3 regions of the Streptomyces sp. CB03238 genome follow, and region 1 is predicted to be linked to each of the others. Evidence: riboswitches for the same ligand, from Rfam matches in the RefSeq annotation. Region 1 holds a riboswitch; each other region holds the start of a gene.
The links. Region 1 has a riboswitch for thiamine pyrophosphate ahead of thiO (glycine oxidase ThiO). Riboswitches for the same ligand answer to the same signal wherever they lie in the genome.
Positions count from the first base shown of each region.

Region 2: another riboswitch for thiamine pyrophosphate. It lies ahead of BKD26_RS28960 (thiamine ABC transporter substrate-binding protein); the one in region 1 lies ahead of thiO (glycine oxidase ThiO).
Region 3: another riboswitch for thiamine pyrophosphate. It lies ahead of thiC (phosphomethylpyrimidine synthase ThiC); the one in region 1 lies ahead of thiO (glycine oxidase ThiO).

Region 1 is NZ_NBCN01000004.1:61,686-71,849, reverse strand. It holds gene bfr (bacterioferritin) at 1-352, opposite strand, end outside; gene BKD26_RS07610 (sulfite oxidase-like oxidoreductase) at 510-1,142, shown strand; gene BKD26_RS07605 (DUF4396 domain-containing protein) at 1,159-1,731, opposite strand; gene BKD26_RS07600 (deoxyribonuclease IV) at 1,814-2,662, opposite strand; gene pknB (Stk1 family PASTA domain-containing Ser/Thr kinase) at 2,669-4,597, opposite strand; gene BKD26_RS07590 (thiazole synthase) at 4,764-5,558, opposite strand; gene thiS (sulfur carrier protein ThiS) at 5,562-5,762, opposite strand; gene thiO (glycine oxidase ThiO) at 5,759-6,952, opposite strand; TPP riboswitch at 6,950-7,063, opposite strand; gene BKD26_RS07575 (hypothetical protein) at 7,114-7,455, shown strand; gene BKD26_RS07570 (FAD-dependent oxidoreductase) at 7,513-8,718, shown strand; gene BKD26_RS07565 (Rv2175c family DNA-binding protein) at 8,781-9,146, shown strand; gene thiE (thiamine phosphate synthase) at 9,264-9,926, shown strand; gene metF (methylenetetrahydrofolate reductase [NAD(P)H]) at 10,044-10,164, shown strand, end outside.
Region 2 is NZ_NBCN01000019.1:45,507-55,670, reverse strand. It holds gene rpsB (30S ribosomal protein S2) at 1-468, shown strand, start outside; gene tsf (translation elongation factor Ts) at 568-1,404, shown strand; gene pyrH (UMP kinase) at 1,564-2,328, shown strand; gene frr (ribosome recycling factor) at 2,481-3,038, shown strand; gene BKD26_RS28970 (phosphatidate cytidylyltransferase) at 3,038-4,228, shown strand; gene rlmN (23S rRNA (adenine(2503)-C(2))-methyltransferase RlmN) at 4,377-5,489, shown strand; TPP riboswitch at 5,519-5,628, shown strand; gene BKD26_RS28960 (thiamine ABC transporter substrate-binding protein) at 5,706-6,800, shown strand; gene BKD26_RS28955 (iron ABC transporter permease) at 6,836-8,443, shown strand; gene BKD26_RS28950 (ABC transporter ATP-binding protein) at 8,445-9,461, shown strand; gene BKD26_RS28945 (HAMP domain-containing sensor histidine kinase) at 9,465-10,164, opposite strand, start outside.
Region 3 is NZ_NBCN01000011.1:45,588-55,751, forward strand. It holds gene BKD26_RS21290 (cyclophilin-like fold protein) at 1-309, shown strand, start outside; gene hisC (histidinol-phosphate transaminase) at 819-1,901, opposite strand; gene BKD26_RS21300 (LacI family DNA-binding transcriptional regulator) at 2,301-3,407, shown strand; gene BKD26_RS21305 (metallophosphoesterase) at 3,637-4,713, shown strand; gene BKD26_RS21310 (hypothetical protein) at 4,873-5,697, shown strand; gene thiC (phosphomethylpyrimidine synthase ThiC) at 5,776-7,557, opposite strand; TPP riboswitch at 7,551-7,685, opposite strand; gene BKD26_RS21320 (YibE/F family protein) at 7,757-9,091, shown strand; gene BKD26_RS21325 (SsgA family sporulation/cell division regulator) at 9,145-9,579, opposite strand; gene BKD26_RS21330 (IclR family transcriptional regulator C-terminal domain-containing protein) at 9,731-10,164, opposite strand, start outside.

The DNA.
Region 1 (10,164 bases):
TCGCGGACGTGATGTCGCCCTTGTTGCGCATGACCTCGATGCCGCGCCTGAGCCGGTCGATCGCCTCCACCTCGACCTGCCGGTCCGCCTGGAACATCTCCGTGACCGTCTGGCCGATGCGGACGTGGAACAGCCGCTGGTAGTTCGGCAGCCCTTCGAGGAAGAGGATCCGGTCGGTCAGGACCTCGGCGTGCTTCATCTCGTCGAACGACTCCGCACGGGTGTATTTGGCAAGCTTCGTCCACCCGAAGTTCTCCTGCATCTTCGCGTGCAGGAAGTACTGGTTGATCGCCGTCAGCTCGGCGGTCAGCTGCTCGTTGAGGAACTCGATGACCTCGGGGTCGCCCTGCATCGCAGAGGCTCCTTCCGCGCGTGTGAAAGGGGCAGATGCCGCGCATCCTTGCACCGCTGGAGAGGAGCGTCCAGTAAGTGCATGCTTAGTAGGAGTTGCCCGAATCTGCCTCGTGCCTGTGTCATGACCACCCTTCCCGGTCTGTCACCATTGAGTCATGGGTCAGCCAGGGAGCGGGGAATACCGGGCAGCAGGGGAGTCCGAGCTTCCACCGGGACAGCGGCTCCAGCGCGGCTGGCCGGTCACCCACTACGGGCCGGTCCCCAAGTTCAAGCCCGACCGCTGGGAGTTCCGGGTCTTCGGGGCCACCGCCAACGGCGACAAGCACTGCTGGAACCACGAGGAGTTCTCGGCGCTGCCGTTCTCCACGGTCGTGGCCGATCTGCACTGTGTGACGAAGTACAGCATGCTGGGGGCCGAATGGGGCGGGGTCCCCGCCCGTACGATCCTGGAAATGGCGCCGCCGGCCGCCAATGTCACGCATGTGATGGTGTGGGCCGAGTACGGGTTCAGTGCCAACATGCGGCTCTCCGACTTCGCCTCCGAGCGAACGATTTTCGCCACGCACAAGGACGGTGAGCTGCTCACCGCCGAGCACGGTTTCCCGCTGCGGCTCGTCGTGCCGCACCTGTACGCCTGGAAGGGGCCCAAGTGGGTCCGGGGCGTGGAGTACATGACCGCCGATCGCCGCGGCTTCTGGGAGGAGCGCGGCTATCACAACATCGGCGACCCGTGGACGGAGCAGAGGTACTCGTACCAGGAGGAGCCGGGGGACGGCCCGGAGCTCTGATACCCCTGGGTGGTACTCAGTGGTGGTACTGGTGCACCACCGCGTGCCCCTTGCCGCGGCCGATCATCCACTTGTTGACGGGTGTGGTGATGATGAAGGCGGCGAAGAGGGCGAAGGCGAGCACGCCCCAGAAGAACCCGTCGGTGAGGTGTGCGTCCATGGCGCCCGGCCAGAGGGCGAGGACGCCGTTGTCGATCAGCTCCATGACGGCGATGGACAGCGTGTCGGCGGCGAGGGCCACCCGGAAGGCGGTCCTGAAGTCGACGCCGGCCTTGAGGATGCCGCGCAGAGTGAGCGCGTAGCCGAAGAAGAAGGCCAGGGCGATCGCGAGGGCCATCGTGGGCACGGTGGACCAGCCCAGGGCCGTACCGATGACCATGCCGAGAACCTCGCCGATGGCGCAGCCGGTGAGGCAGTGGAGGGTGGCCTGAGCGGCCATGGACCAGCTGACCTTGCCGCTGGTGGCGTGCTGGTGGTGATGGTGCTCGTGGTGCTCATGGTCGGTGGGCTCGGGTTCGTGGTGCTGCTGGTGTCCGTGGTGCTCGTGGTGCGCATGTTCGCCGTGCTGGGTGTGACTTTCGTGCTGCATGAGAGCCCCCAAGGTCATATGGCGGTAGCGGTTCCTGCCGACAGCAAGAACCGTATACCCCCCCGGGGTATTCCTCAATGTCTCAGCGGAGTTTCTTCAGCCGCTCGATGTCGGCCGCGTGTCCTTCCTTGCCGCCGGGCGTCTCGATGACCAGGGGGACACCCTCGGTCGCCGGGTGGCACATCAGCTCGCGGAACGGCTCCTCGCCGATGTGACCCGCGCCGATGTTCGCGTGACGGTCCTTGTGGGCGCCCACGACGTCCTTGGAGTCGTTGGCGTGGATCAGCTTCAGCCGGCCCTCGCCGACCGTGTCGACCAGCAGGTCCAAGGTCTGCCGTACGCCGTGCTCCCCGGCCAGGTCGTGCCCGGCCGCGAAGATGTGGCAGGTGTCCAGGCAGATGCCAAGCTTGGGGTGGGCGTCGAGCGCCTCGAAGTACGGGCCGAAGTCCCAGGTGCGGGAGCACAGCGAGGCGCCCTGCCCGGCCGTCGACTCCAGCAGCAGGAACGGGTCGTCGTCGTGGGTCAGTTCGTCCAGCAGCGGCAGCATGTGCGTGCGTACCTGCGCGAGAGCCTCCTCCCGGGGGCGGCCGCCGGTCGCCGAGCCGGTGTGGACCACCACGCCGAGGGCGCCGATGTCGCGGGCGCGGCGCAACGAGTGGCGCAGGGACGCCACGGAGAACTCGACGGTCGCCTCGGTGTGGGAGCCGAAGTTGATCAGGTAAGGGGCGTGGACGTACGCGGGTATGCCCTCGACGGCGCACTCCTCGCGGAACAGCTCGTCCTGGACCGGGTTTCCGGCGGGCGTGGCCCATCCGCGCGGATTGGCGACGAAGACCTGGACGGCTTCGGCGCCGATCTCGCGGGCGTAGGTGAGGCCGGTCTTCGCGAGGCCGCCGGCCACGGGGACATGGCCGCCGACAAAGTTGCGCATGTGCTCTTAGAGTCCCTTGGTCTTGATGGTGATGGTGCTGCCCTCGGGGGCCTGGTCACCGCCGCTGACGGACTGGCTCTCCACGGTGTCCCCGAGGAAGGGGAAGCTCTTCTCGACCTTCACCTCGAAGCCGGCGCCTTCCAGCTCCCGCTTGGCGTCGTCGACGTTGTCGCCCGTGACGTCGGGGACGTCGACCATGCGGGGGCCCTTGGAGACGGTGAGCGTGATCGTGTCGCCCTTGGCGGCCCGGTTGCCCTGGGAGAGGGACTGGGCGGCCACGCTGCCCGCCTCCTCGGTGGAGTGGACCCGCGCGGGGGCGACCTTCACGGTGAGCCCGGCGTCCTCCAGCGTACGGGTGGCGTCCTCGACGGTGTCGCCGGTGACGTCCGGGACGTCGATCGGGGCGCCCTTGCTGACGACGAGGGCGACCGCGGAGTCGGGGCTGCGCTCGGTGCCGGCCTTCGGGTCGGTGCTGATCACGGTCCCTTGCTCGAACTCCTGGCTGAAGGCCCGGGTGACCACGCCGGAGGCGAGACCGGCCTTGGTGAGTTCGCGCTTGGCGTCGGCGAGGGGCAGGCCCTTCAGGTTCGGCACCTTCACGATCTTCGGGCCGCGGGAGATGGTGAGGGTCACCGGTCCGTTGCCGCGGACGCGCTCGCCGGGCGCGGGGTCGGCGGCCATCACGGTGCCCCGCTTGTACGCGCTGCTGTAGTCCCGCTCGACGCCCTTGACGTCCAGGCCGGCGTCGGCGAGCCGCTTCTCCGCCTGGGCCTGGGTCTGGCCGAGCACGGTGGGGACCCGGGTGAACTGCCCCGAGTTGATGTACCAGACACCCGCGCCGACGCCGAGGACGAGCAGCACGGCGACCACGGCGGCGATCACGCCACGACGGGCGTTGCCGAAGGGGGCGCGGGGCTGCGGCTGCGGCTCCGGCTCGGGAGCGGGCCGCGGGGGCATGGCCAGCCGGCTGGTGCGCTGGACGCCGTCCTCCTCGCCGGGCAGCGCCCGTGCGATCACGCTGGTGGGTTCCTCCGAGCCCCCGCCGGCGCCTTCGGTACGGGCCTGCGGCGGTACGAGGTCGAGCTGGTCGTCGCCGAGCGCGGCGCGGGCCTCACGGGCCTGGGCGAGGAGCGCCACCGCGTCGGGCGGGCGTACGTCGGGGTTGCGGGCGGTGGCGCTCGCCACCAGCTCGTCCAGGTCGACGGCGAGGCCGGGGACGGTGGCGGAGGGCGGCGGGACGTCCGCGTTCAGATGCTGGTAGAGGACTTGGGCGGGCGTGTCGCCCGCGTGCGGCTTGGCGCCGGTCAGCATCTCGTACAGGACGACACCGCAGGCGTACACGTCCGCGCGGGTGTCGGCGGTGCCGTGCTCGATCTGCTCGGGCGCCAGGTACGACACGGTGCCCAGGACCGAGCCGGTGGTGCTGGTGGCCGCGCCGACGGCCCGGACGAGCCCGAAGTCGGCGACCTTGACCCGGCCGTCGTCCCCTATCAGGACGTTCTCGGGCTTCATGTCCCGGTGGACGAACCCGGCCCGGTGCGCGGCGCCCAGCGCGGCGAGCACCGGCTCCAGGATGTCGAGCGCCGCCCGGGGCTGGAGCGCGCCGCGCTCGCGCAGCACGTCGCGGAGCGTGCAGCCGGCCACGTACTCCATCGCCAGATAGACGTACGCCCCGTCGGCGCCCTGGTCGAAGACGCCGACCACATTGGGGTGCGACAGGCGCGCCACGGACTTGGCCTCGCGGATGAACCGCTCCACGAACGTCGCGTCGGTCGCGAGGGCCGGGTGCATCACCTTCAGGGCGAGCACCCGGTCGAGCCGGGTGTCGAGGGCCCGGTAGACGGTGGCCATGCCACCGACGGCGATGCGCGCGTCGACCCGGTAGCGGCCGTCCAGCAGCTGGCCGACGAGGGGGTCGTGCAGGGTCGTATCCACCCGCCCGAGTTTACGAGCCCCCACCGACAGCCCCGCCGCCCCGTACCCGCCCCGGCCTGGACTGCAGCCGACCTGTAACACCCGGCGGCGCCCCACGGCCGGTCAGAACACCGACCGGTGAGAACGCCGGCCGGTCAGAACACCGACCGGTGAGAACGCCGGCCGGTCAGAACGCCGGCCGCTCCGGGTCCAGCGCCGCCCGGCCCTCCACCGGGGACGAGGCCTCCGCGAAGTGCCGGCGCGGGATGCGGCCCGCCCGGTGGGCCAGGCGGCCCGCCTCCACCGCGTGGCGCATCGCCTCCGCCATCAGGACCGGCTCCTGGGCCCGCGTCACCGCCGACGCGAGCATCACGGCCGCGCACCCCAGCTCCATCGCCAGCGCCGCGTCGGACGCCGTGCCCGCGCCCGCGTCCAGGATCACCGGCACGCGCGCGTGCTCCACGATCAGCTGGAAGTTGTGCGGGTTGCGGATGCCGAGGCCGGAGCCGATGGGCGAGCCCAGCGGCATGACCGCCGCGCAGCCGACGTCCTCCAGCTTGCGCGCCAGCACGGGGTCGTCGTTGGTGTACGGCAGGACGGTGAAACCGTCGTCGACCAGCGTCTCGGCGGCGTCGAGCAGCTCGATGGGGTCGGGCAGCAGCGTCCGCTCGTCCGCGACGACCTCCAGCTTGATCCAGTCCGTACCGAGCGCCTCCCGCGCGAGGCGGGCCGTCAGCACGGCCTCGCCCGCGGTGAAGCAGCCGGCCGTGTTCGGCAGGACCCGGATGCCGAGCCTGTCGAGGACGGACAGGACGGAGCCCCGCACGGTCGGGTCGAGGCGGCGCATCGCCACGGTCGTCAGCTCCGTGCCGCTGGCGGCCAGGGAGCGTTCCAGTACGTCGAGGCTGGGCGCCCCGCCCGTACCCATGATCAGCCGGGAGTCGAAGGTGGTCCCGGCGATGGTGAGACGGTCGTCGGCCATGGCTCAGCCCCCCTGGACCGCGGTGAGGACCTCGACCCGGTCGCCCTCGTCGAGGAGGGTCCCGGACCACTGGCTGCGCGGGACGACGGTCTCGTTGACGGCGGCGGCGACCCCGGACGGTGCCGAGGTGAGGGTGGCGACCAGGGCGTCGAGAGTGGTCGGGCCGGCGAGCCGTCGGGCCTCGCCGTTGACGGAGACGTTCATGACACTCCAACCGGAGAGAGGGACGGGGAGGGGGCGGGGGAGGGGAAACGGGCCGGGGTGAAGGCGCGGGCCTCCTCCGGGAGCTGTCCGGTGGTCAGCACGGTGGCCATCACGTCCCCGGTGACGGGTGTCAGCAGCACCCCGTTGCGGTAGTGCCCCGTCGCCAGGTGCAGGCCGGGCAGCGCGGTGGGGCCGAGCAGCGGCGCGTTGTCGGGGGAGGCGGGCCGCAGCCCCGCGCGGGTCTCGGTCAGGGGCAGCTCGGTGATGCCGGGCACCAGCTCGTGCGCGTCGCGCAGCAGCTCGTACACCCCGCCCGCCGTGACCGTGGTGTCCCAGCCCAGCTCCTCGCTCGTCGCGCCGACGACCAGCTCGCCGTTCTCGCGCGGCACCAGGTACACGTGGCTGCCGCGCACGACCGCCCGGACCGTACGGCTCAGGAAAGGCGCGTACGCGCGGGGCACGGACAGCCGCAGCACCTGCCCCTTGACCGGCCGTACCGGCGGCAGCACCGCGTCGGGTACGCCGCCGAACCGGCCGCTCAGGCTGCCCGCCGCCAGGACCACCTGGTCGGCGGCAAGCTCCGTGCCGTCCTTCAGGAGCACCCCGCCCGCCCGGTCCCGTACCACCACCAGCCGCTCCGCCCAGGCGCGGTGGACCACCACCCCGGCCCGCTCGCACGCGGCCACCAGAGCCGCCGCCAGGCGCCGCGGATCGACCTGGTGGTCGCCGTCCACCCGCAGCCCGCCGCGTACGCCGGGCGCCAGCATGGGCTCCAGGCGGCGGCATTCGCGGCCGGTCAGCCACTCCGATTCCAGGCCCGAGCGGTGCTGGAGCGCGTGCAGCTCCCGCAGGTGGGCGCGGTCGTCGGCGTCCAGGGCGACGGCGAGCGTGCCGCAGGCGCGGTAGCCGACGTCCATGCCGCCGGCCACGCCTCCGGCCGCCTCCTGGAGTTCGGCGACGAAGTCCGGATAGCGGCGTGCCGACTCCAGGTTGAGCCCGAGGAGGGTCTCCTCGCCGTAGTGGAGCTCGGTGACCGCGGCGAGCATGCCCGCCGCGACCTGCGCGGCCCCGCCGCCCGGCTCGGGGTCGACGACGGCGGCGCTCAGACCGCGCTGCGCCGCCCGCCAGGCCGTGACCAGGCCGATGATTCCGCCCCCGACGACGAGGACGTCTGACGTACGTGGATGCATGGGCGTCCAGCCCCTCCCTTCGCCGGCATGACCCGGATCAGGTTCGTACGGTCGGAGGCCGTCCCAGCCTCCCTCTCAGCCCAGTGCGTCCGGGCTCCCGCGAGTGCTCTACGGTGGCCAGACTAACCCCACCCCGCAACCCGCAGTAAGGGAGCTTCACCGTGGCGCGGTCGCTCGACGGTCTGGTCCTCTCCCCGGTGGCCGACCAGGCGCCCGGTCAGGTCGGTACGGCGACCCGGTTCACGTACCACGAGGAGGATGGCCGCGTCTGGGCCGAGTACGCGGGCGGTGACGTGGTGCGCGGGCATCTCGTCGGGACCCGTGCGGGAGATCGTCTCGACTTCCGGTATGTCCAGCTGAAGCGCGACGGACGGACGGCGTCGGGGCACTGCGTCTCCACGGTGGTGGAACTGGACGACGGGCGCGTCCGGCTGGAGGAGACCTGGGAATGGGAGTCCCAGGAGGGCAGTGGCACCAGTGTGGTGGAGCAACTCCCTTCCTGACGGCTCTCCCTTCCTGACGTTTGGTCAGCTGAATAAGGTGGGCGGGTGAACGAGCGGATGGAAGCAGAGCGGCGCGTCGTCATCGTCGGCGCCGGTATGGCGGGTGTGCAGACGGCCGTGGCGCTGCGCGAGCAGGGCTTCACCGGCCCCGTGCTGCTGATCGGGGCCGAGCCGCACCAGCCGTACGACAGGCCCCCGTTGTCCAAGGCGGTGCTGCTGGGGACGGCGGAGGGGTCGGCCTTCGACGTGGACTTCGAGGCGCTCGGCATCGAGCTGCGCCTGGGCGTCGAGGTCACCGCCCTGCGCCCCGGCGCACGCGAGGTGGACACCGAGGCCGGGCCGGTCCCGTACGACGTCCTGGTCGTCGCCACCGGCGCCCAGCCCATCGCGCTGCCCGGCTCGGAGGGCGTACGCGGTGTCCACCTGCTGCGCACCCTCGACGACGCCGAGCGGCTGCGCCCCGTCCTGGCGGAGAAGCACGACGTGGTGGTCGTCGGCGCCGGCTGGATCGGCGCCGAGTTCACCACGGCCGCGCTGGAGGCCGGCTGCGCGGTCACCGTCGTGGAGGCCGCCGCCCGCCCGCTCGCCGGCGCGCTGCCCGCCGAGGTCGCCGCCCCGATGGCCGAGTGGTACGAGGAGAGCGGCGCCAAGCTCCTGACGCACGCGCGCGTGGGGCACGTCGAACCGGGCGAGGTCGCCCTGGAGGACGGGCGCCTGCTGCCCGCCGGGGCCGTGGTCGTCGGGATCGGTGCCAGGCCCGCCACCGCCTGGCTGGCCGGCTCCGGCGTCGCGCTCGGCCCGGAGGGTGCGATCGTCGCCGACGACCACCTGCGCACGTCCGCGCCCGATGTGTACGCCGTGGGCGACTGCGCCTCCTTCCCCTCGGCCCGCTACGGCGAGCGACTGCTGGTGCACCACTGGGACAACGCCCTCCAGGGCCCGCGCACGGTGGCCGCCGCCATCGTCGGCGAGGCTCCGCGGCCGTACGACCCGGTGCCGTACTTCTGGTCCGAGCAGTTCGGGCGGTTCGTGCAGTACGCGGGGCATCACCCGGCCGCCGACGCGATGGTGTGGCGCGGCGACCCGGCCGGCGCGGCCTGGTCGGTGGCGTGGCTGCGCGGGGACGCCCTGGTGGCGCTGCTGGCCATCGGCCGCCCCCGCGACCTGGCGCAGGGGCGCAAGCTCATCGAGTCCGGTGCGCCGCTCGATCCGGGGCTCGTCGCGGACCCGTCCGTCCCACTGAAGTCCGCCGCTCGGGGGTAGCGGGGGGCCGGTCCGGCGTAGCCCGGCTACCGACTGTCAGTGCGGGATGGCACGCTAGTCCCGTGACCGAGATTGACGCAAAGATCGATGCTCTCGTCCCCGCCTGGCTCCACCTGCCCGACATCGCGGAAATGCTCGATGTCGAGGTGACGCGCGTGCGGCAGCTGGTCAAGGAGGGCCAGCTGATCGCCGTGCGCCGTGGTGAGAACCGGGCGCTCCAGGTGCCTGCCGCCTTCATCAAGGACGGCAAGGTGGTCAAGGGTCTCGCCGGGACCCTGACGCTCCTGAAGGACGACGGCTTCACCGACGAAGAGATGCTGGAGTGGCTCTTCACCCCCGACCCGACCCTGCCGGGCACGCCCGCGCAGGCGCTCAGCGAGAATCGCGGCACGGAGGTGAAGCGCCGCGCCCAGGCGCTCGCCGTCTGACGTCCTGGTAAGCGCCCGGCGGCGTACGCCGGGCGGAACACCGACACCAGGCGGTGTGCGGGCCGGGGGAAGCCCTCCCGCGCCCGTACGCCGCCGCACCAACGGGGGGATCACCTCATGTCCACCGCACGCGCCCAGCTGGCCGACGCCCGGCTCTACCTCTGCACCAACGCCCGCAAGCGCCAGGGCGACCTGCCCGAGTTCCTCGACGCGGTGCTGGCCTCCGGCGTGGACATCGTGCAGCTGCGTGACAAGGGCATGGAGGCCGGCGAGGAGCTGGAGCACCTGGCGGTGTTCGCCGACGCCTGCCGTCGGCACGGCAAGCTGCTGGCGGTGAACGACCGGGCCGACGTCGCGCACGCCATCGGCTCCGGTGTGCTGCACCTGGGCCAGGGCGACCTGCCCGTGCCGGCCGCCCGCGCCATCCTGGGCGACAACGTGCTGATAGGCCGCTCCACGCACGCGGAGGCGGAGGTGGACGCGGCGGTCGCCGAGCCGGGCGTGGACTACTTCTGCACCGGCCCGTGCTGGCCGACGCCCACCAAGCCGGGGCGGTACGCGCCCGGGCTGGACCTCGTGCGGTACGCGGCGGCGCTGCACCAGGAGCGTCCGTGGTTCGCCATCGGCGGCATCGACGCGGGCAACCTGGACGAGGTGCTGGACGCCGGCGCCCGCCGGATCGTCGTCGTCCGGGCGATCACCGAGGCCGACGACCCGGCGGCGGCCACGGCGGCGCTGGCGAAGCGGGTCCGCGAGCGGGCCGGCGAGCGCTCGGCGTAGGCGCGCGCACGGTCCACCCTGTCCACGAGTGTCCAAGGCGTGGACAACAACCCGGCAAAAGCGACAAATTACCCTGCTCTGGTTGGGTGACGCCCGACCCGTGGCTAACCTGCCCGTATGGCCCTTGGCACACCTTCCACCAGGACAGATCGCGCACGAACGGTGCGCGATCTGCTCGCGACCGGCAAGACGACGTACTCCTTCGAGTTCTGGGCGCCCAAAACAGAGAAGGGCGAGC
Region 2 (10,164 bases), on a different contig from region 1:
GAGATGCAGAAGGTGCCGAGCGCCGTCTGGATCGTCGACACCAAGAAGGAGCACATCGCCGTCGGTGAGGCGCGCAAGCTCCACATCCCGGTCGTCGCGATCCTCGACACCAACTGCGACCCCGACGAGGTCGACTACAAGATCCCGGGCAACGACGACGCGATCCGCTCCGTCACCCTGCTCACCCGCGTGATCGCCGACGCCGTCGCCGAGGGCCTCATCGCCCGCTCCGGCGCCGCGACCGGCGACCAGAAGCCGGGCGAGAAGGCCGCCGGCGAGCCGCTGGCCGAGTGGGAGCGCGACCTGCTCGAGGGTGAGAAGAAGGCGGACTCCGACGAGGCTGCCGAGAAGCCGGCCGAGGCCGCTGCGGAGGCTCCGGCCGAGGCCCCGACCGCCGAGGCCGCCGAGGCTCCCGCCGCCGAGGCTCCCGCCGCCGAGGCTCCGGCCGCGGACGCCGAGCAGGCCTGACCCTTTCAGGTTCGGATGACGGCGGGGGCCCACGAAGCCCCCGCCGTCCACCCGTAGATCTTCGTAGATCTTCCAGACTTCGAGAGAGACTTACAGATCATGGCGAACTACACCGCCGCTGACGTCAAGAAGCTCCGCGAGCTCACCGGCGCGGGCATGATGGACTGCAAGAAGGCGCTGGACGAGGCCGAGGGCAACGTCGACAAGGCCGTCGAGGCGCTGCGCATCAAGGGCCAGAAGGGCGTCGCCAAGCGCGAGGGCCGCTCCGCCGAGAACGGTGCCGTCGTCTCCGTGATCGCCGACGACAACACCTCCGGCGTCCTCGTCGAGCTGAAGTGCGAGACGGACTTCGTCGCCAAGGGCGAGAAGTTCCAGAGCGTCGCCAAGGCCCTCGCCGAGCACGTCGCCAAGACCTCCCCGGCCGACATCGAGGCGCTGCTCGCGTCCGAGATCGAGCCCGGCAAGACCGTCCAGGCGTACGTCGACGAGGCCAACGCCAACCTCGGCGAGAAGATCGTCCTGGACCGCTTCGCGCAGTTCTCCGGCGGTTACGTGGCGGCGTACATGCACCGCACCATGCCCGACCTGCCCCCGCAGATCGGTGTCCTCGTCGAGCTCGACAAGGAGAACGCCGAGGTCGCCAAGGGCATCGCGCAGCACATCGCCGCCTTCGCCCCGAAGTACCTCTCCAAGGACGACGTCCCGGCCGAGGTCGTCGAGGCCGAGCGCCGCGTCGCCGAGGAGACCACCCGCGCCGAGGGCAAGCCCGAGGCCGCGCTCCCGAAGATCGTCGAGGGTCGCCTCAACGGCTTCTTCAAGGACGCCACCCTCCTGGGTCAGCCGTACGCGCTCGACAACAAGAAGTCCGTCCAGAAGGTCCTGGACGAGGCCGGTGTCACCCTGAAGCGCTTCAGCCGCATCAAGGTCGGCATCTGAGCCGGTACGCGCTCGACACGGGAGCCCGCTAGGGTTTTCCCAGTGGACGGTCGGTCGCGTGAGCGCCGGCGGCCACAGATCTGACGAGGAGGCCATTGCCGTAGGGACAACCACACCCACCGGCAATGGCCTTCTTCGTATGTGCACGAGGAGATCTCCATGAACCAGGGCGCCGCACAGGGCGACGACAACACCGGTAAAAAGGCCGGCCGCTTCATGCTGAAGCTGTCCGGCGAGGCGTTCGCCGGCGGTGGTGGCCTCGGCGTCGATCCCGACGTCGTACACGCCATCGCACGCGAGATCGCCGCGGTCGTCCGCGACGGCGCGGAGATCGCGGTCGTGATCGGCGGCGGCAACTTCTTCCGCGGCGCCGAGCTTCAGGTACGTGGCATGGACCGGGCCCGCTCCGACTACATGGGCATGCTCGGTACGGTCATGAACTGCCTCGCCCTCCAGGACTTCCTGGAGAAGGAGGGCATCGACTCGCGGGTCCAGACCGCCATCACCATGGGGCAGGTCGCGGAGCCGTACATCCCGCTGCGCGCCGTGCGGCACCTGGAGAAGGGCCGCGTCGTGATCTTCGGCGCCGGTATGGGCATGCCCTACTTCTCCACCGACACCACCGCGGCCCAGCGTGCCCTCGAGATCGACGCGGAAGCGCTCCTCATGGGCAAGAACGGGGTGGACGGCGTCTACGACTCCGACCCCAAGGCCAACCCCGACGCGGTGAAGTTCGACGCGCTGGAGTACGGCGAGGTGCTCTCCCGCGACCTCAAGGTCGCCGACGCCACCGCCATCACCCTCTGCCGCGACAACAACCTGCCGATCCTCGTCTTCGAGCTGCTCGCGGCGGGCAATATCGCGCGGGCCGTGAAGGGTGAGAAGATCGGCACTCTCGTGAGCGACCAGGGCACCAGGACCTGACCCCGGATCCACCGGGGGCTTCGGCCCCCGGGGTGCCCCGCGAGGGGATGGACAAAGCCCTGCCGGTCGGACACCGTGCAGGGGACAGACGCGACGCAGGTTCCGCAGCCCTTTGTACGCCGGGCCTACTCATAGACACGCAGGAGCAAGTGGTGATCGAAGAGACCCTCCTCGAGGCAGAGGAGAAGATGGAGAAGGCCGTCCTGGTCGCCAAGGAGGACTTCGCCGCGATCCGTACCGGCCGCGCGCACCCGGCCATGTTCAACAAGATCGTGGCCGACTACTACGGTGCCGTCACGCCCATCAACCAGCTGGCGTCGTTCTCCGTACCGGAGCCGCGCATGGCCGTGGTGACCCCGTTCGACAAGAGCGCGCTGCGCAACATCGAGCAGGCCATCCGCGACTCGGACCTCGGCGTCAACCCGAGCAACGACGGCAACATCATCCGGGTGGTGTTCCCCGAGCTCACCGAGGAGCGCCGCCGCGAGTACATCAAGGTCGCCAAGGGCAAGGCCGAGGACGCCAAGGTGTCGATCCGCTCGGTCCGCCGCAAAGCCAAGGACACGATCGACAAGTTCGTCAAGGACGGCGAGGTCGGCGAGGACGAGGGCCGCCGCGCGGAGAAGGAGCTCGACGACACCACCGCGAAGTACGTCGCGCAGGTGGACGAGCTGCTCAAGCACAAGGAAGCCGAGCTGCTCGAGGTCTGATGAACGACTCTTCCTGGGGGGCCCCGCCGAGAGGCGGTCCATGGGGTCCGCCCGACCAGGGGTACCACCCGGGGTTCGCTCCGGCAGCCCCGGCGGGTCCCGCCTACGACGGGCATGAGGCACAGCAGACTCGGCCCATGCCCATCGTGCCCGACGTTCCCGCCGGTGGAGACACCGGCGGTGGCCAGGACGACCGCGACCGGGGGACCGCTCCGCTGAGCGGTCCCCCGTTCCGTGACGAGACGCGGCAGCGGTGGCAGGAGCCGCAGCAGCCGGAGAATCCGCAGGAGCCCATGCCCAGCTCGCCGTCGGGAGCGCCGCAGCCTCCGGAGCAGCCCGGCCCGGCCGGTCCGCAGAACGCCGGCCCGCAGAAGAAGCGGGCCGGGCGGGACCTCAGGGCCGCCATAGGGGTCGGCGTCGCTCTCGGGGCGGTGATCGTCGCATCGCTGTTCATCTGGAAGGCCGCGTTCGTCGGCGTGATAGCCGTCGCCGTCGTGGTCGGGCTGTGGGAGCTGACCTCCCGCCTGGAGGAGCGCAAGTCCATCAGGGCCCCGCTCGTGCCGCTCGCCGTCGGCGGCGCGGCCATGGTCGTGGCCGGGTACGTGCGCGGGGCGGAGGGCGCCTGGGTCGCCATGGCGCTCACCGCGCTCGCGGTGCTCGTGTGGCGGATGACGGAGCCGCCCGAGGGCTACCTGAAGGACGTCACGGCCGGCGTCTTCGCCGCGTTCTACGTGCCGTTCCTGGCGACATTCGTGGCGCTGATGCTCACCGCGGACGACGGTCCGTGGCGGGTGCTCACCTTCCTGCTCCTGACCGTGGTCAGCGACACCGGTGCGTACGCCGTCGGCTGGCGCTTCGGCAAGCACAAGCTCGCGCCGCGCATCAGCCCCGGCAAGACCCGTGAGGGGCTGCTGGGCGCGGTGGCGTTCGCCATGGCGGCGGGCGCGCTGTGCATGGAGTTCGCCATCGACGACGGCACCTGGTGGCAGGGCCTGCTCCTGGGCCTCGCCGTCGCGGCCAGCGCCACGCTGGGCGACCTCGGCGAGTCGATGATCAAGCGGGACCTGGGCATCAAGGACATGGGCACGCTGCTCCCGGGCCACGGCGGCATCATGGACCGGCTGGATTCCTTGCTGCCGACGGCTCCGGTGGTGTGGCTGCTGCTGGTGGTCTTCGTCGGAACGGGCTGAACCGGCATCCGGTTACCCTGGAAGGGCTCGTCGCACAGTCGCGGCGGGCCCTTTCGGCCCCGCGGCCCACGCACGCGCGCGGGGATCATCCGGTGAGGTCTCCCGGCTCACGTACCGCGGCCTCGTCTTTACTGAGGAGTACCAGGTCATGCCACGCCCCGCACCGGGAGAGCTCACCTTCGTCGCCCCGCGCGGAGCCACGAAGCCGCCGCGGCACCTCGCCGACCTCACGCCCGCCGAGCGCAAGGAGGCCGTCGCCGCGATCGGTGAGAAGCCGTTCCGCGCCAAGCAGCTGTCCCAGCACTACTTCGCGCGGTACGCGCACGACCCGGCCGAGTGGACGGACATCCCCGCCGCGTCCCGCGAGAAGCTGGCGGCCGAGCTGCTGCCCGACCTGATGTCCGTCGTACGGCACATCTCGTGCGACGACGACACCACCCGTAAGACCCTGTGGCGACTGCACGACGGGACCCTCGTCGAGTCCGTCCTCATGCGGTACCCCGACCGCGTCACGATGTGCATCTCGTCGCAGGCCGGCTGCGGCATGAACTGCCCGTTCTGCGCCACCGGCCAAGCCGGGCTCGACCGGAACCTGTCGACCGCCGAGATCGTGCACCAGATCGTCGACGGCATGCGGGCGCTGCGGGACGGGGAAGTGCCCGGCGGGCCCGCACGGCTCTCCAACATCGTCTTCATGGGCATGGGGGAGCCGCTGGCGAACTACAAGCGGGTCGTGGGAGCGATCAGGCGGCTCACCGACCCCGAGCCGGACGGGCTCGGGCTGTCGCAGCGCGGGATCACCGTCTCGACGGTCGGCCTCGTCCCGGCCATGCTCCGCTTCGCGGACGAGGGCTTCAAGTGCCGCCTCGCCGTCTCGCTGCACGCCCCCGACGACGAGCTGCGCGACACCCTCGTACCCGTGAACACGCGCTGGAAGGTCCGGGAGGTGCTGGACGCCGCCTGGGAGTACGCGGAGAAGTCCGGCCGCCGCGTCTCGATCGAGTACGCCCTCATCCGGGACATCAACGACCAGGCATGGCGGGGCGACCTCCTCGGCCGCCTCCTCAAGGGCAAGCGCGTCCACGTCAACCTGATCCCGCTCAACCCGACGCCGGGGTCGAAGTGGACGGCGTCCCGCCCGGAGGACGAGAAGGCGTTCGTCGAGGCGATCGCCTCGCACGGGGTACCGGTCACCGTCCGTGACACGCGCGGGCAGGAGATCGACGGGGCCTGTGGACAGCTCGCGGCCTCGGAACGGTGAGCTTGTAGTCTGAGCTCGAACACACCTGCATATTCCGACAGGGGAGCGCCACAGCGCTGAGAGTGCGGCACCGTCAGGCCGCAGACCCTCTGAACCTCGCCCAGGTCATTCTGGGTAGGAAGTTCGGTCGTTACTCAAGCTGTTGCGCCCTGCCTACTTTCATAAGGGGGTGGGCAGGGCCGCGTCTCTTCCTGGTCACACCCAGGAGGAATCTCAGTGAGCACCACCAAGAAGATCGCGGTCGGCGCCGTCGCCGCCGCGCTGGGCGTCACGACGCTCACCGCCTGCGGCAGCGAGTCCGGCAAGGACGCCGGTGACGGCGGTACGAAGCCGAAGACCGTGACGCTCGTCAGCCACGACTCCTTCAACGCCTCCCCGGCCGTCCTGAAGGAGTTCACCAAGCAGACCGGCTACACCGTCAAGGTCCTCAAGAGCGGCGACGCCGGCGAGGCCGTCAACAAGGCCATCCTCACCAAGGGCGCCCCGCAGGGCGACGTCTTCTTCGGCGTCGACAACACGCTGCTGTCCCGCGCGCTCGACAACGGGCTGTTCGAGCCGTACGAGGCCAAGGGCCTGGACCGGGTCCCCGACGCCGTACAGCTCGACAAGGACAAGCACCGCGTCACGCCCGTCGACACCGGCGAGATCTGCGTCAACTACGACAAGAAGTACTTCGCGGACAAGAAGCTCGCGCCGCCGCAGACCTTCGACGACCTCGCCAAGCCCGCGTACAAGAACCTCCTCGTCGTGGAGAACCCGGAGCGGTCCTCGCCCGGCCTCGGGTTCCTGCTCGGGACGGCCGCCCAGTACGGCGACGACGGCTGGCAGGACTACTGGAAGAAGCTGAAGGCCAACGGCGTCAAGGTCGTCGACAGCTGGGAGCTCGCCTACAACCAGGAGTTCTCCGGCTCCGCCGGCGGCAAGAAGGCCAAGGGCGACCGGCCGCTCGTCGTGTCGTACGCCTCCAGCCCGCCCGTCGAGGTGCTGTACTCCGAGCCGCAGCCGGCCGAGGCGCCGACCGGCGTCTCCACCGGGACGTGCTTCCAGCAGACCGAGTTCGCCGGGCTGCTGACCGGCGCGAAGAACCCCGACGGCGGCAAGGCCCTCATCGACTTCCTGATCAGCAAGAAGTTCCAGGAGGACATGCCGCTGCAGATGTTCGTGAACCCGGTGGCGAAGGACGCGAAGCTGCCGGAGCTGTTCACCAAGCACGGCGCCGAGGTCGACAAGCCGCACACCGTCGCCCCCGAGAAGATCGCCAAGAACCGTGACCAGTGGATCCAGTCGTGGTCCTCGCTCGTCCTGAAGTAGCCGGCCTCAAAGGCGGCGCGCTGCGGGCGGGGCTCATGGCCCTGCCCGTGGCGTTCTTCGCCGTCTTCTTCGCCTACCCGGTCGCCGCGATCGTCGGGCGCGGGCTGAAGACGGACGACGGTGGCTGGCAGTTCGGGCGGCTCGGCGACGTGCTCGGCCGCCCGGACATCCTGGACGTGCTCTGGTTCACCACCTGGCAGGCGCTCGCCTCCACCGCGCTCACTCTGCTGATCGCGCTGCCCGGGGCGTACGTCTTCGCCCGCTTCGACTTCCCCGGCAAGGGGCTGCTGCGGGCGGTCGTCACCGTGCCGTTCGTCCTGCCGACCGTCGTCGTCGGCACCGCGTTCCTCGCCCTGCTCGGGCGGGGCGGGCTGCTCGACGAGCTGTGGGGCGTACGGATGGACACCACGGTGTGGGCGATCCTCCTCGCGCACGTCTTCTTCAACTACGCGGTCGTCGTCCGGACGGTCGGCGGCCTGTGGGCACAGCTGGACCCGCGCCAGGAGGAGGCCGCCCGGGTGCTGGGTGCCTCCCGCTTCGGGGCGTGGCGGCGGGTGACGCTGTCGGCGCTCGCGCCCGCCGTGGCCGCCGCCGCGCTGATGGTGTTCCTCTTCACGTACACCTCCTTCGGCATCGTCCAGATCCTCGGCGGGCCCGCGTACCGCACGCTGGAGGCGGAGATCTACCGGCAGACCGCGCAGCTGCTCGACCTGCCGACGGCGGCGGTGCTGACGCTGGTGCAGTTCGCCGCCGTCGGGGCGATCCTCGCCGTGCACGCCCGGACCGTACGGAGGCGGGAGACCGCGCTGAAGCTCGTCGACGCGGCGCAGACCGGTCGCAGACCGCGCGGGGCCGGGCAGTGGGGGCTGCTCGGTGGCGTGCTGCTGACCGTGGTGCTGCTGCTCCTGCTGCCGCTCGGGGTGCTCGTCGAGCGGTCCTTCGACGGGGGGCTCGGCTACTACCGGGCGCTCCAGGACGTGGACGCGGGCGGCGGGACGTTCCTGGTGCCGCCCCTGGAGGCGATCGGGAACTCTCTGGAGTACGCGCTCGCCGCGACCGGGATCGCGCTCCTGATCGGCGGGCTCGCCGCCGCCGCGCTGACCCGGCGCGCCGGGCGCATCGTGCGCGGCTTCGACGCGCTGCTGATGCTGCCGCTCGGCGTGTCCGCCGTGACCGTCGGCTTCGGGTTCCTGATCGCGCTGGACGAGCCGCCGCTGGACCTGCGCTCCTCGTGGATCCTGGTGCCGCTCGCCCAGGCCCTGGTCGGCGTCCCCTTCGTCATACGGACCATGCTGCCCGTGCTGCGCGCGGTGGACGCGCGGCTGCGCGAGGCTGCGGCCGTGCTGGGCGCGTCGCCGTGGCGGGTGTGGCGGGAGGTGGACCTGCCGCTGGTGCGGCGGGCGCTGCTGGTGGCCGCCGGGTTCGCGTTCGCCGTGTCGCTGGGCGAGTTCGGGGCGACCGTGTTCATCGCCCGCCCCGACAACCCCACCCTCCCGGTCGCCGTCGCCCGGCTCCTCGGCCGGCCCGGTGAGCTCAACTACGGCCAGGCCATGGCCCTTTCGACGATCCTGATGGTGGTGTGCGCGGTGGCCCTGCTGCTGCTCGAACGTATCCGTACCACCGAACGCTCCGGGGAGTTCTGACATGCTGCGTCTTGACGGTGTGGCCGTACGCTTCGGATCGCGCGTCGCGGTCGACGAGGTGTCGCTGGACGTCGCCGACCACGAGATCGTGTGCGTGCTCGGGCCGAGCGGCAGCGGCAAGTCGACCCTGTTGCGGGTCGTGGCCGGGCTCCAGGACGTGGACGCGGGCCGTGTGCTGCTCGACGGCGCCGACCAGGCGGGCGTGCCCGTGCACCGGCGCGGCGTCGGGCTCATGTTCCAGGACCACCAGCTGTTCCCGCAGCGGGACGTCGGCGGGAACGTGGCCTTCGGGCTGCGCATGCGCGGCGCGTCGCGGAAGGAACAGGCTGTCCGCGTCGCCGAGTTGCTGGACCTCGTCGGGCTGCCGGGCGCCGAACGGCGGGCCGTGGCCGCCCTGTCCGGCGGCGAGCAGCAGCGCGTCGCCCTCGCGCGGGCGCTGGCGCCCCGCCCCCGGCTGCTGATGCTCGACGAACCGCTCGGCCAGCTCGACCGGGGGCTGCGCGAGCGGCTCGTGGTCGAGCTGCGGCAGCTGTTCGGGCGGCTCGGTACGACGGTGCTCGCCGTCACGCACGACCAGGGCGAGGCCTTCGCGCTCGCCGACCGGGTGGTGGTCATGCGCGACGGGCGCATCGCGCAGAGCGGTACGCCGCTGGAGGTGTGGCGGCGCCCGGCGTCGGAGTTCGTCGCCCGTTTCCTGGGCTTCGACAACGTGGTCGCGGCGACGGTGACCGGCGAGGCGGCCGACACCGTGTGGGGCAAGGTCCCCGTGCCGGCCGGCTCCGCCCAGGGGGCGGTTCAGGTGCTGGTGCGGCCGGCGGGGGTGCGGCTCGGCGACCCGGCCGGCGGGCTGCGGTGCACGGTCGAGGGGCGGACGTTTAGGGGGCACCATGTGGCGGTACGGCTCCGGCCGGAGACCGGGCCCCTCCTGGAGGCCGAGTGCGCGCTGCGCGACGCGCCCGAGGAGGGGGCGGTGGTGGGCGTGACGTTCGCGGCGGACGAGGTCGTGGTGCTCGGCTGAGCGTCAGCCCCCGGCCGGTTCGTCGCGGACGGCTCCCGACAGGTCCAGCACGGCGCAGGCGCCGCCGCCCTCCGGGTTGGTGAACGTCAGACGGGCGTCCAGCACCCGCGCTTGGCCCGCGGCGATCGTCAGGCCCAGGCCCAGCCCCTTGCCGACCGCGCTGGTCTGGAACCGGCGCGGCCCGTGCGCCAGCAGGTGCTCGGGGAAACCGGCGCCCCGGTCGCGGACCCGGACGACCCCGCCCTCGACCTCCACCACGACCGGTTCGGCACCGTGCCGCAAGGCGTTGCTGACCAGGTTCGTCAGGACCCGCTCCACGCGCCGCGCGTCCGTCTCCAGCAGTGCGTCGGCAACGATGTCAAGGCGCACCTCGGTGTGTTCGACCGCGCGTACCGCCCGGCGGGCGAGCGTCCCCAGCTCCACCAGCCGTACGTCGGCCTCCTCGCCACCGTTGTCCAGGCGGGCCACCTCCAGGACGTCCTCCATCAGGTCCCGCATCCGCGCGACCCGCTCCTTCACCATCGACTCGGCCCTGCCGTCCGGGAGCAGCCCGGCCGCCGCGACCAGCCCGGCGACGGGCGTACGCAGCTCGTGCGCGATGTTCGCCGTCACCTCGCGCTCCGCGCGCAGCCGCTCCGCCAGCGCGTCCGCCATGGTGTTCACCGCCCGGGTGAGGGTGGTGATCTCGTCCCGCCCCGACTGG
Region 3 (10,164 bases), on a different contig from region 1:
ACGAGCAAGGCGCTCGCGGAGGTCCTCCCGATCACCTCCACCGCCCACACCTGGGGCGAAGAGGTCTACTTCGACACCCCCGCCTCCCCCGCCCTGGAGCCGAACGCCCAGCAGGTGGTCGAGCCGGGCACGGTCGCCTTCTGGACCGAGGGCGACGCCTTGGCCCTGCCCTACGGGCCCACCCCCATCTCGCGCGGCGACGAATGCCGGCTGGCGAGCCCGTGCAACGTCCTCGGCCGCATCGACGGCGACCCCCGCGCCCTCGCCACGGTCCGCTCGGGCGACCCGATCCGCGTCGAACTCGCCTGACCGAACCCCGACCCACGGCCCGCAGACGGCAGACATCCGGGGTGAGGCCGTGCCCACAACGACCCGGGGCCGAACCATGCCGACCCACGGCCCGCAGCCGGAGTCCGGCCGGGGTGGGGCCGTGCAGGGTCGTCCCCGCAGCGGTTGGCGGCGACCGTTGGGCTCCCGTGACTAAGTGACCCAAGGCCGCCGGCCTCGTGGGGGTGCCCCCTCTGGGGGAGAGACGAGCCCGGAGGGGCCACGCCCCCCACCCCACCGCCGCAGCCGCACCCCCGGCACCCGCGCCCCGCGCGCAACCCCCGCGCCCCCGGCATCACCCGCGCCGGACGGGCACACCTCGCCCCGCCCCACCCGGTGTGACCCGCCACCGCGGGCGCGAGGATCACCGGCCGGGCGGCACCCCCGCCGGCGGGCGCCACGCGCACCGGCCGACCGCCACGCGCACCGCCGGGCGCCCCGCACACCGGCCGGGCGCCGGGCGCACGCACCCGGCGCCCAGCGGCAACCCGCTAGTACCGCTCCTTGCGGAACGCCTCGGCCGCCCGCAGGAAGATGTCGTTCGCCTCCGTCTCGCCGATCGTGACCCGCACGCCCTCACCCGGGAACCCCCGCACGACCACGCCCGCCTGCTCGCACGCCGCCGCGAAGTCCACGGTGAGCTCACCCAGCCGCAGCCAGACGAAGTTGGCCTGCGTCTCCGGCACCGTCCACCCCTGGCCGACGAGCCCCTCGTACACCCGCTGCCGCTCACACACCAGGGACCCCACCCGCCCCAGCAGCTCGTCCTCCGCACGCAGCGAGGCCACCGCCGCGTCCTGCGCGAGCTGGCTGACACCGAACGGCACCGCGGTCTTGCGCAGGGCCGCGGCCACCGGTTCATGGGCGACCGCGAAGCCGACCCGCAGCCCGGCCAGCCCGTACGCCTTGGAGAACGTACGCAGCACTGCCACGTTGGGGCGCTCGCGGTAGATCTTCACGCCGTCCGGCACCTCGACGTCCCTGATGAACTCGCGGTACGCCTCGTCGAGCACGACCAGCACATCGGACGGCACCCGGTCCAGGAACCGCTCCAGTTCCGCCCGGCGCACCACCGTGCCGGTCGGGTTGTTGGGGTTGCAGACGAAGATCAGCCGCGTCCGGTCGGTGATCGCGTCGGCCATCGCGTCCAGGTCGTGGACGTCACCGGGGGTGAGCGGCACCTGCACCGGCGTCGCACCGCTGACCTGCGTGATGATCGGGTACGCCTCGAAGGACCGCCACGCGTAGATGACCTCGTCGCCGGGGCCGGCGGTGGACTGGACCAGCTGCTGGGCCACGCCCACCGAGCCCGTACCGGTGGCCAGGTGCGTCACGGGCACCCCGAAACGCTCGGCGAGCTCGTTCATCAGGCCGGTGCAGGCCATGTCCGGGTAGCGGTTGAAGCCGGCCGCGGCGGCCATCGCGCTCTCCATGACGCCGGGCAGCGGCGGGTACGGGTTCTCGTTGGAGGACAGCTTGTACGCGACCGGCCCCTCGGCCGCGGCGGGCTTGCCCGGCTTGTAGGTGGGGATGCCGTCCAGCACGGCGCGCAGCTTCGGGCTCGTCTCGCTCACTCTGGTCCTCCTCGACCGTACGTACCACCAATACTGCTCACCATATGAGGATTCCGCCGCGCTGCGAATGGCCAGTTTCGTGCGCTGAACCACCCCGCGCCCCACCACGCCCCACCGCGCCACCGGCGCGACCACAGGGGGGAGCGCTCCCTCCTACACCGCGCGCCGGTGGCTCGCGCCGTGGCGCGCATCCCCCGTAGAGGTGAGTTGAGACCTCATCGAAACATCGTCCATTTGGCAGGCTCATATGCGCCGACAACTCGCGGCACCAAGAAAAACCCTCCAACTACCTTGAATTCCAAGGCCATTAGGGGGTGGCGACCGTGCAGAAACGTGCCTGTCAACGAGTGAATATGCGAACGGCCCAACCGCCCGGCCTCGCCCTACTATCGGCTCGCCATGACAGCAGCAGGGAAGCACCAGGTGAGCCGGGCACAGACCCGGGGAAGCCGGCAAGGGCGAGCGGGCATCCGGGACGTGGCCGCCGCAGCCGGGGTCTCCATCACGACTGTCTCCGATGCGCTCAACGGCAAGGGCCGGCTCCCGGACGCCACCCGCCGCCACGTCCGCGAGGTCGCCGACCGGCTGGGCTACCGCCCGTCCGCCGCGGCCCGCACGCTCCGTACCGGCAAGTCCGGCCTCATCGGCCTGACCGTGACGACCTACGGGGATGAACCTTTCACCTTCACCGAATTCGCATACTTCGCCGAGATGGCCAGGGCCGCCACCTCCGCCGCGCTCGCCCGCGGCTACGCCCTGGTCATTCTGCCCGCCACCTCACGCCATGACGTCTGGTCGAACGTCGCGCTCGACGGCACCGTCGTCATCGACCCCTCCGACCACGACCCGGTCGTCACCGAGCTCGTCCGCCAGGGCCTGCCGGTCGTCTCCGACGGCCGCCCGGCCGGCACCCTCCCGGTCACCGCCTGGGTCGACAACGACCACGAAGCCGCCGTCCTCGACCTGCTCGACCATCTCGCCGCCGCTGGCGCCCGCCGGATCGGCCTGCTCACCGGCACCACCACCGACACCTACACCCGTCTGTCCACCACCGCGTACCTCAACTGGTGCGAGCGCGTCGGGCAGGACCCGGTCTACGAGGCCTACCCCGCCCACGACCCCTGCGCCGGGGCCGTGGCCGCCGACCGGCTGCTGGCCCGGCCCGACCGGCCCGACGCCGTGTACGGGCTGTTCGACCCCAACGGCACGGACCTGCTGGCAGCGGCGCGCCGCTACGGGCTGCGCGTACCGGACGATCTGCTGCTGGTCTGCTGCAGTGAGTCCACCGTCTACGCCGCCACCGAACCGCCCATCACCACGCTCTCGCTCAAGCCCCGCCGGATCGGCACAGCGGTCGTCCAGCTGCTCATCGACGCCATCGAGGGCATCGAAACCGACCGTCCCGTCGAGCAGGTGATACCGACCGAGCTGATCGTCCGGACGTCCTCCCAGCGACGCTCGCCGCGGACGACCGTCAGCCCACCCCGGTCCCCCTCACAGGAATGACCGGCGGACGCCCCCGGGGAGACCCGGCTCGCCCATCGGCCCGGACCACGTCCAGACCTCCTCAATTGGGGCGAATCGGCCGGTGAACCCGGGGTGCACCCGGATTCACCACCCCTGGTGCGTCACACAGCACAGGGCTCATTCCTATGATGGGCGGACGACACCGCGGACCGCCCCGACCAGGCCGGTCCGCCAGGTGTAGGGCGTCGCGACGGTGGTGGAGGGGTCGATGACTCAGGGGGCCGGTCAGGGACCCGTGGTGCGGACGGCGACGTTGCGCGACTTCCGCGTACCGCCGTATGCCCAGGTGCCCGTGCAGGGTCATGCCGCTCACCCGGGCAACGCGTTCCCCGAGAGTGAGCTCCCGGAGGGGTACACGCCGACCGAGCGCGACCTCCCGGTGATCAACCGCGGCGACACCGTCCAGGTGTCCGTCGCCCCGGAACAGGCCCCGGCCACAGCTCCGGCGCCCGCTGCCGAGAACGGCCCCGGTCCGCTGTACGTGGTGGGCGACGTCCACGGGTACCTCGACGAGCTCCTCGCCGCCCTGCGCCACCAGGGCCTCATCGACGCCGAGGGACACTGGGCGGCGGGCAACGCCCGGCTGTGGTTCCTCGGCGACTTCACCGACCGCGGTCCCGACGGCATCGGCGTCATCGACCTCGTCATGCGGCTCTCCGCCGAGGCCGCCGCAGCCGGCGGTTACTGCAAGGCCCTGATGGGCAATCATGAGCTCCTGCTGATCGGCGCCAAGCGGTTCGCGGACACGCCCGTCAACTCCGGTGCGGGCACGGCCACGTTCCAGGCGGCCTGGCTGCTCAACGGCGGCCAGAAGAGCGACATGGACCGCCTCCAGGACGTCCACCTCCAGTGGATGTCCCGGCTCGACGCCGTGGTGGAGGAGGACGGGCACCTGCTGGTGCACTCCGACACCACCGCCTACCTGGAGTACGGCTCCACGATCGAGGACGTCAACGACACCGTCCACGAGATCCTGACCCGCAACGACGCCGACGAGTGCTGGGACCTGTTCCGCAAGCTCACCAAGCGCTTCGCGTTCCGGGACGAGGGCGGCGCCACCGCCGTACAGGAACTGCTGGCCGCCTACGGCGGTCGGCGCATCGTCCATGGCCACAGCCCCATTCCGTATCTCCTGGGCGAAGTGGGCTCGGAGGACGGCGAGGACGGTACGGGCCCGACGGTGGAAGGACCGCACGTGTACGCGGACGGGCTCGCGATCGCCATGGACGGCGGTGTGACCATGGCCGGAAAGCTGCTGGTCGTCCAACTCCCGCTGCCCAACTGAGCCATGACGCAGCGCAGTCGGGCCAGGCGATTTCCGGAAATCCTCTGTCACCCCTTGCCGTAACCGCTCTACCATCGGTATTTCCGTAGCAGACTCTCCTCCGTTTCTGCCCGACTGCCCGTTCTACGCGGGCAAACAGGCCCTACGGAGCATCGGGGGATGCACATGACCAGCGCTCCGCACCTGCTGACCGAGGACCGCTCCGAGTACGAGCGCATCCTCGACGACGCGCTGCGCACCGCGCACGACCGTCCGGATCTCGCCGGGATCGGGCAGCGGCTCAACACCGAGCAGCTGCGCACCATGGCCCTGAACGCCACTGCGCTGATCTCCGCGGCCGCCGCCGCGGAGTACGACCACTTCGTCAAGGTGCGTGAGGAGTCACGCACACCCGCCGGAGTGTCCGCCATCCAGTCCGTCCTGGCCCCGGCCGGTGACGAGACCGACGCGGGCCCCGGCGCCGGGGTCGGTGTCATCGTCACCGTGCTGGCACCGGTGCTGGCCGGCACGGCCGCGGTCATCTTCCTGCTGGTGGGCTATGTCCTGAAGGCGCTCGACCCGGCTCCCGCCTTCGCCGATTCGTTGCTCGCGGCCGGCTGGTTCTTCGGGGCCGTGACGGCGGCCGGCATCCTTGCCGCCGCGATCGGTCTGCTGATCACGGCGCTGCGCAACAGCTCCACGCAGGTATCGGCCCAGGAGCCGGGAGGTGAGCTGCCCGAGGAGGTCGCCCGCGCCAGGGAGGCATGGCGGCACGCCCTGCTGGAGCGGGGGATCCTGCCGTTCCTGCGGGACGCGCTGGCCGACCCCAGCGCGGACCCCCTCTCAGGGGTGCCTCCGCGCCATGTCGGCCGGATCCCGAAGGTGGGCTACAGCGGGCCGGACTTCTCCAGCCCCAGCGAAGGCGGTGCGGGCTCCCGCCCGACGTTCACCAGCCCGGACTTCACCAGTCCCGACTTCGGCGGACCGGAGCACCAACCGGACTGAGCGACTGCCCAGGAGGGCCTGTTTCACGTGAAACGAACAGATGTTTCACGTGAAACAGGCTCTCCGAGACGACGGAGGTCAGTCCGCCAGCGGCAGATAGACCCGATTGCCGGCCGCGGCGAACTCCTTCGACTTCTCCGCCATTCCGGCCTCGATCTCCGTCTCCTTCAGGTCACCGCCGTGCTCACGCCGGATGTCCTGTGAGATCTTCATCGAGCAGAACTTCGGCCCGCACATGGAGCAGAAGTGCGCGGTCTTGGCCGGCTCGGCGGGCAGCGTCTCGTCGTGGAACTCCCGTGCCGTGTCCGGGTCGAGGGCCAGGTTGAACTGGTCCTCCCACCGGAACTCGAACCGGGCGTCCGACAGGGCGTCGTCCCACTCCTGGGCGCCCGGGTGCCCCTTGGCGAGGTCCGCGGCATGCGCGGCGATCTTGTAGGTGATGACGCCGGTCTTCACATCGTCCCGGTTGGGCAGGCCCAGGTGCTCCTTGGGCGTGACGTAGCAGAGCATCGCGGTGCCCCACCAGGCGATCATCGCCGCGCCGATACCGGAGGTGATGTGGTCGTAGGCCGGGGCCACATCGGTGGTCAGCGGGCCGAGCGTGTAGAACGGCGCCTCCTCGCAGATCTCCTGCTGGAGGTCGATGTTCTCCTTGATCTTGTGCATCGGGACATGACCCGGGCCCTCGATCATCGTCTGTACGTTGTGCCGCTTGGCGATCTGGTTCAGCTCGCCGAGCGTACGCAGCTCCGCGAACTGCGCCTCGTCGTTGGCGTCCGCGATCGAGCCGGGGCGCAGGCCGTCGCCGAGCGAGTACGTCACGTCGTACGCGGCGAGGATCTCGCAGAGCTCCTCGAAGTTCTCGTACAGGAACGACTCCTTGTGGTGCGCCAGGCACCACGCGGCCATGATCGAACCACCGCGCGAGACGATGCCGGTCTTGCGGCGGGCCGTCAGCGGCACGTACCGCAGCAGCACACCCGCGTGGACCGTCATGTAGTCGACGCCCTGCTCGGCCTGCTCGATGACGGTGTCCTTGTAGATCTCCCAGGTCAGCTCCTCGGCCTTGCCGTCGACCTTCTCCAGGGCCTGGTAGAGCGGCACGGTACCGATCGGCACGGGCGAGTTGCGCAGCACCCATTCGCGGGTGGTGTGGATGTTGCGGCCGGTGGAGAGGTCCATGACCGTGTCGGCGCCCCAGCGGGTGGCCCAGGTCATCTTCTCCACCTCCTCCTCGATGGAGGAGGTGACCGCCGAGTTGCCGATGTTGGCGTTGACCTTCACCAGGAACCGCTTGCCGATGATCATCGGCTCGATCTCCGGGTGGTTGACGTTGGCCGGCAGGACCGCGCGGCCGGCCGCGATCTCCTCGCGCACAACCTCGGGGGAGACGTTCTCGCGGATCGCGACGTACTCCATCTCCGGCGTGATCTCGCCCCGGCGCGCGTACGCGAGCTGCGTCACCGCCTGCCCGTCACGGCCCCGGCGGGGCTGGCGCGGGCGGCCGGGGAAGACGGCGTCGAGGTTGCGCAGCCCGCCGCGCGGCGAGGTGTGCTTGATCCCGTCGTCCTCTGGGCGGACCGGGCGGCCCGCGTACTCCTCGGTGTCGCCGCGGCCGATGATCCAGTTCTCCCGCAGCGGCGGCAGGCCGCGTCGTACATCGGTTTCGACATTCGGATCGGTGTACGGCCCTGACGTGTCGTACAGCGTCACGTCCTTGCCGTTGGTGAGGTGCACCTTGCGGACCGGCACCCGGAGGTCGGGGCGTGAGCCCTCGACGTACCCCTTGTGCCATCCGATGGACTTCCCGGCCTCGTCGTTCTGGTTCGAGGCAGGCGTGCGTGCGTCCTGAACGGTCATCGTGACCTACTCCCTACGCCGGCATTACCCGGTAACAGGTTCGGCGGTCGACGCAGCGGTTTCCGTACCCGTCGTACGGATGTCAGCGCCCTCTCAGCCCGGTGCTCCGAGCTCCCGCGTGTGCAAAGGTGCCACCACGCTAGCGCCATCCCGGCCACGCTGAACAGAGGGCCCCCGTCGTTCTTGCGATGATCGGTCGGTGACTTCCTCGCAGCAGTCCCCCGAACCGACCGGACAGGCACATGGTCATACGCACAGCCATGCCCACAGCCACGGCCCCGCCGCGCCCGTCTCCAAGCACCTGCGCAAGGTCATCGCCGCGGTACTGATCCCCTTCGCGACGGCGGTGCTCGTCGGCCTCGCCGTGCTGTGGCCGGGCGGCGCCCCTGAGCACGAGCGCACGGGTGTCGGCTTCGACCGGCAGACCGAGCAGGGCACGGTGGTCCAGGTCGAGAAGGTGGACTGCCGGGACGTGAACGCCGCGCAGGTCCCGCCGACCGGCGACACGACCACGCCCGAAGGTCGCGAGGCGGTCAATTCCCAGCAGGGGCAGTGCGCGAAGGCGACGGTCGAGGTCACGACCGGCAAGGACAAGGGCCGCAGGTTCGTCGAGATCGTCCAGCCGGACGCCCCCCGCCAACTGGAGGAAGGCCAGGGAGTCGTGGTGGCGTACGCCCCCGACGCCCCGCGTGACCTTCAGTATTCGGTCACCGATGTGAACCGCAAGGTGCCGATGGCGCTGCTCGCCGCGATCTTCGCCCTGGCGGTGGTGGCCGTCGGCCGGCTGCGCGGAGTGATGGCGCTGGTCGCCCTGGCGGTGAGCTTCGCCGTGCTGACCCTGTTCATCCTGCCCGCCATCCTGCAGGGCTCGAACCCGCTGGTCGTGGCGGTGGTCGGGTCGAGCGCCATCATGCTGATCGCGCTCTACAGCTGCCACGGCCTGACCGCGCGCACCTCGGTGGCCGTGCTGGGCACGCTGATCTCCCTGCTGCTGATCGGCCTGCTCGGCTCACTCTTCATCGGCTGGGCCTCGCTGACCGGCAACACCGACGACAACACGGGCCTCATCCATGGTCTGTACCCGAACATCGACATGTCCGGTCTGCTGCTGGCCGGTGTCATCATCGGTTCGCTCGGTGTGCTCGACGACGTGACGGTCACCCAGACGTCGGCGGTGTGGGAGCTGCACCAGGCGGACCCGAAGATGGGGCCGCGCGCCCTGTACCGGGCCGGTATCCGGATCGGCCGCGACCACATCGCCTCGGTGGTGAACACGCTGGTGCTCGCGTACGCGGGTGCGGCCCTTCCCCTGCTGCTGCTGTTCTCGATCGCGCAGAGCAGCGTGGGGACGGTCGCCAACAGCGAACTGGTCGCGGAGGAAATCGTACGGACCCTGGTGGGTTCGATCGGACTGGTGGCCTCGGTGCCGGTGACCACCGCGCTGGCCGCCCTGGTCGTCTCGGCCGACCGGCCGGGCGCCGATGCACCGGCGGCGGTACGCGGTGGGGGACGGGGCCGGCGACGCAAGAAGTAGCCGCGCCCCCGCCCCGACCCCAGCCCGCCCCGCGGTCTTCAGCCGGTGGGGCCTCAGCCGGCGTTCTCCTCGGCGAGGATCCGGCCGAGGGCTTCCTCCAGGTGGCCCTCGAAGTCACCGAGCGTGCGCTCCTGCCCCAGCGGCACCAGCTTGTCGGTGCGGTCGAGGAAGGCCACCAGGGGCGGCGCGCTGGACCGGAACAGCGCACGGTCGGCACCGACCTGCAGCCGGATACTCACGTCCGACAGGTCCTCGGGTCCGGTGGGCGTGATGTGCACATCACCGTCACCGCTGGGCCCGTTGATCCCGTCCAGGAGCAGTTCTCTGCCGAATGCCCAGGTGACAGGCGCATCGCCGGGCAGGTGGAACGTCATCCGGACCGCGAACGGGTCCCTGGTCTCGTACCCCAGCTCGACCGGAATCCTGAAGGAGAGATCCTCGGAGACGACGAAGCTCATCAGGACTTCGGCCTGAACCGACTCGCGCATCATGTACCCCGCAGTGAATGAAGCAGTGGCGAACAACAGCTGATGAAGATCGGTGAAGAAAAGCGGCTGGAAAAACGGCCAGGAATGATCCGTACTGGCCCTCTTGGCGCAATCGTCCTGTAAGCGCTACAGGATCACAAGGAGTGAGTTTTCAGATACTGATAGAGAACGCCAACGAGCTGAAAAGCTTCCCCACCTCCCCGCGCAGACGGTCGACCGCAGGCAGCAACCGGTGTTCCTGGTGGGACGGTACGGAAATGGCCATCGTGACGGCAGTGGAACCCGCCGTGATGGGGATGGCCGCGCAGACCGTACCCAGCGCGTACTCCTGGCGCTCCACGACCGGTTGCGTCCGTTCCGTGGCCCTGAGCCGCTCCAGCAGCGTCCGCCCGTCACGCACGGTGTACGGGGTGATCGGCTGCACGGGATGGCGGTCCAGATGGTCCAGGCGGGACCGCTCGTCGAGCTGACTGAGCAGGCACTGCCCGATCGCATGGGCATGGCCCGTCGCCCGGAAGTCGGCCCACTCGTCGACGGCGGGCGCCGCGGGGGTGTCCGAGACGGCGATCAGCTCGATCTCTCCGT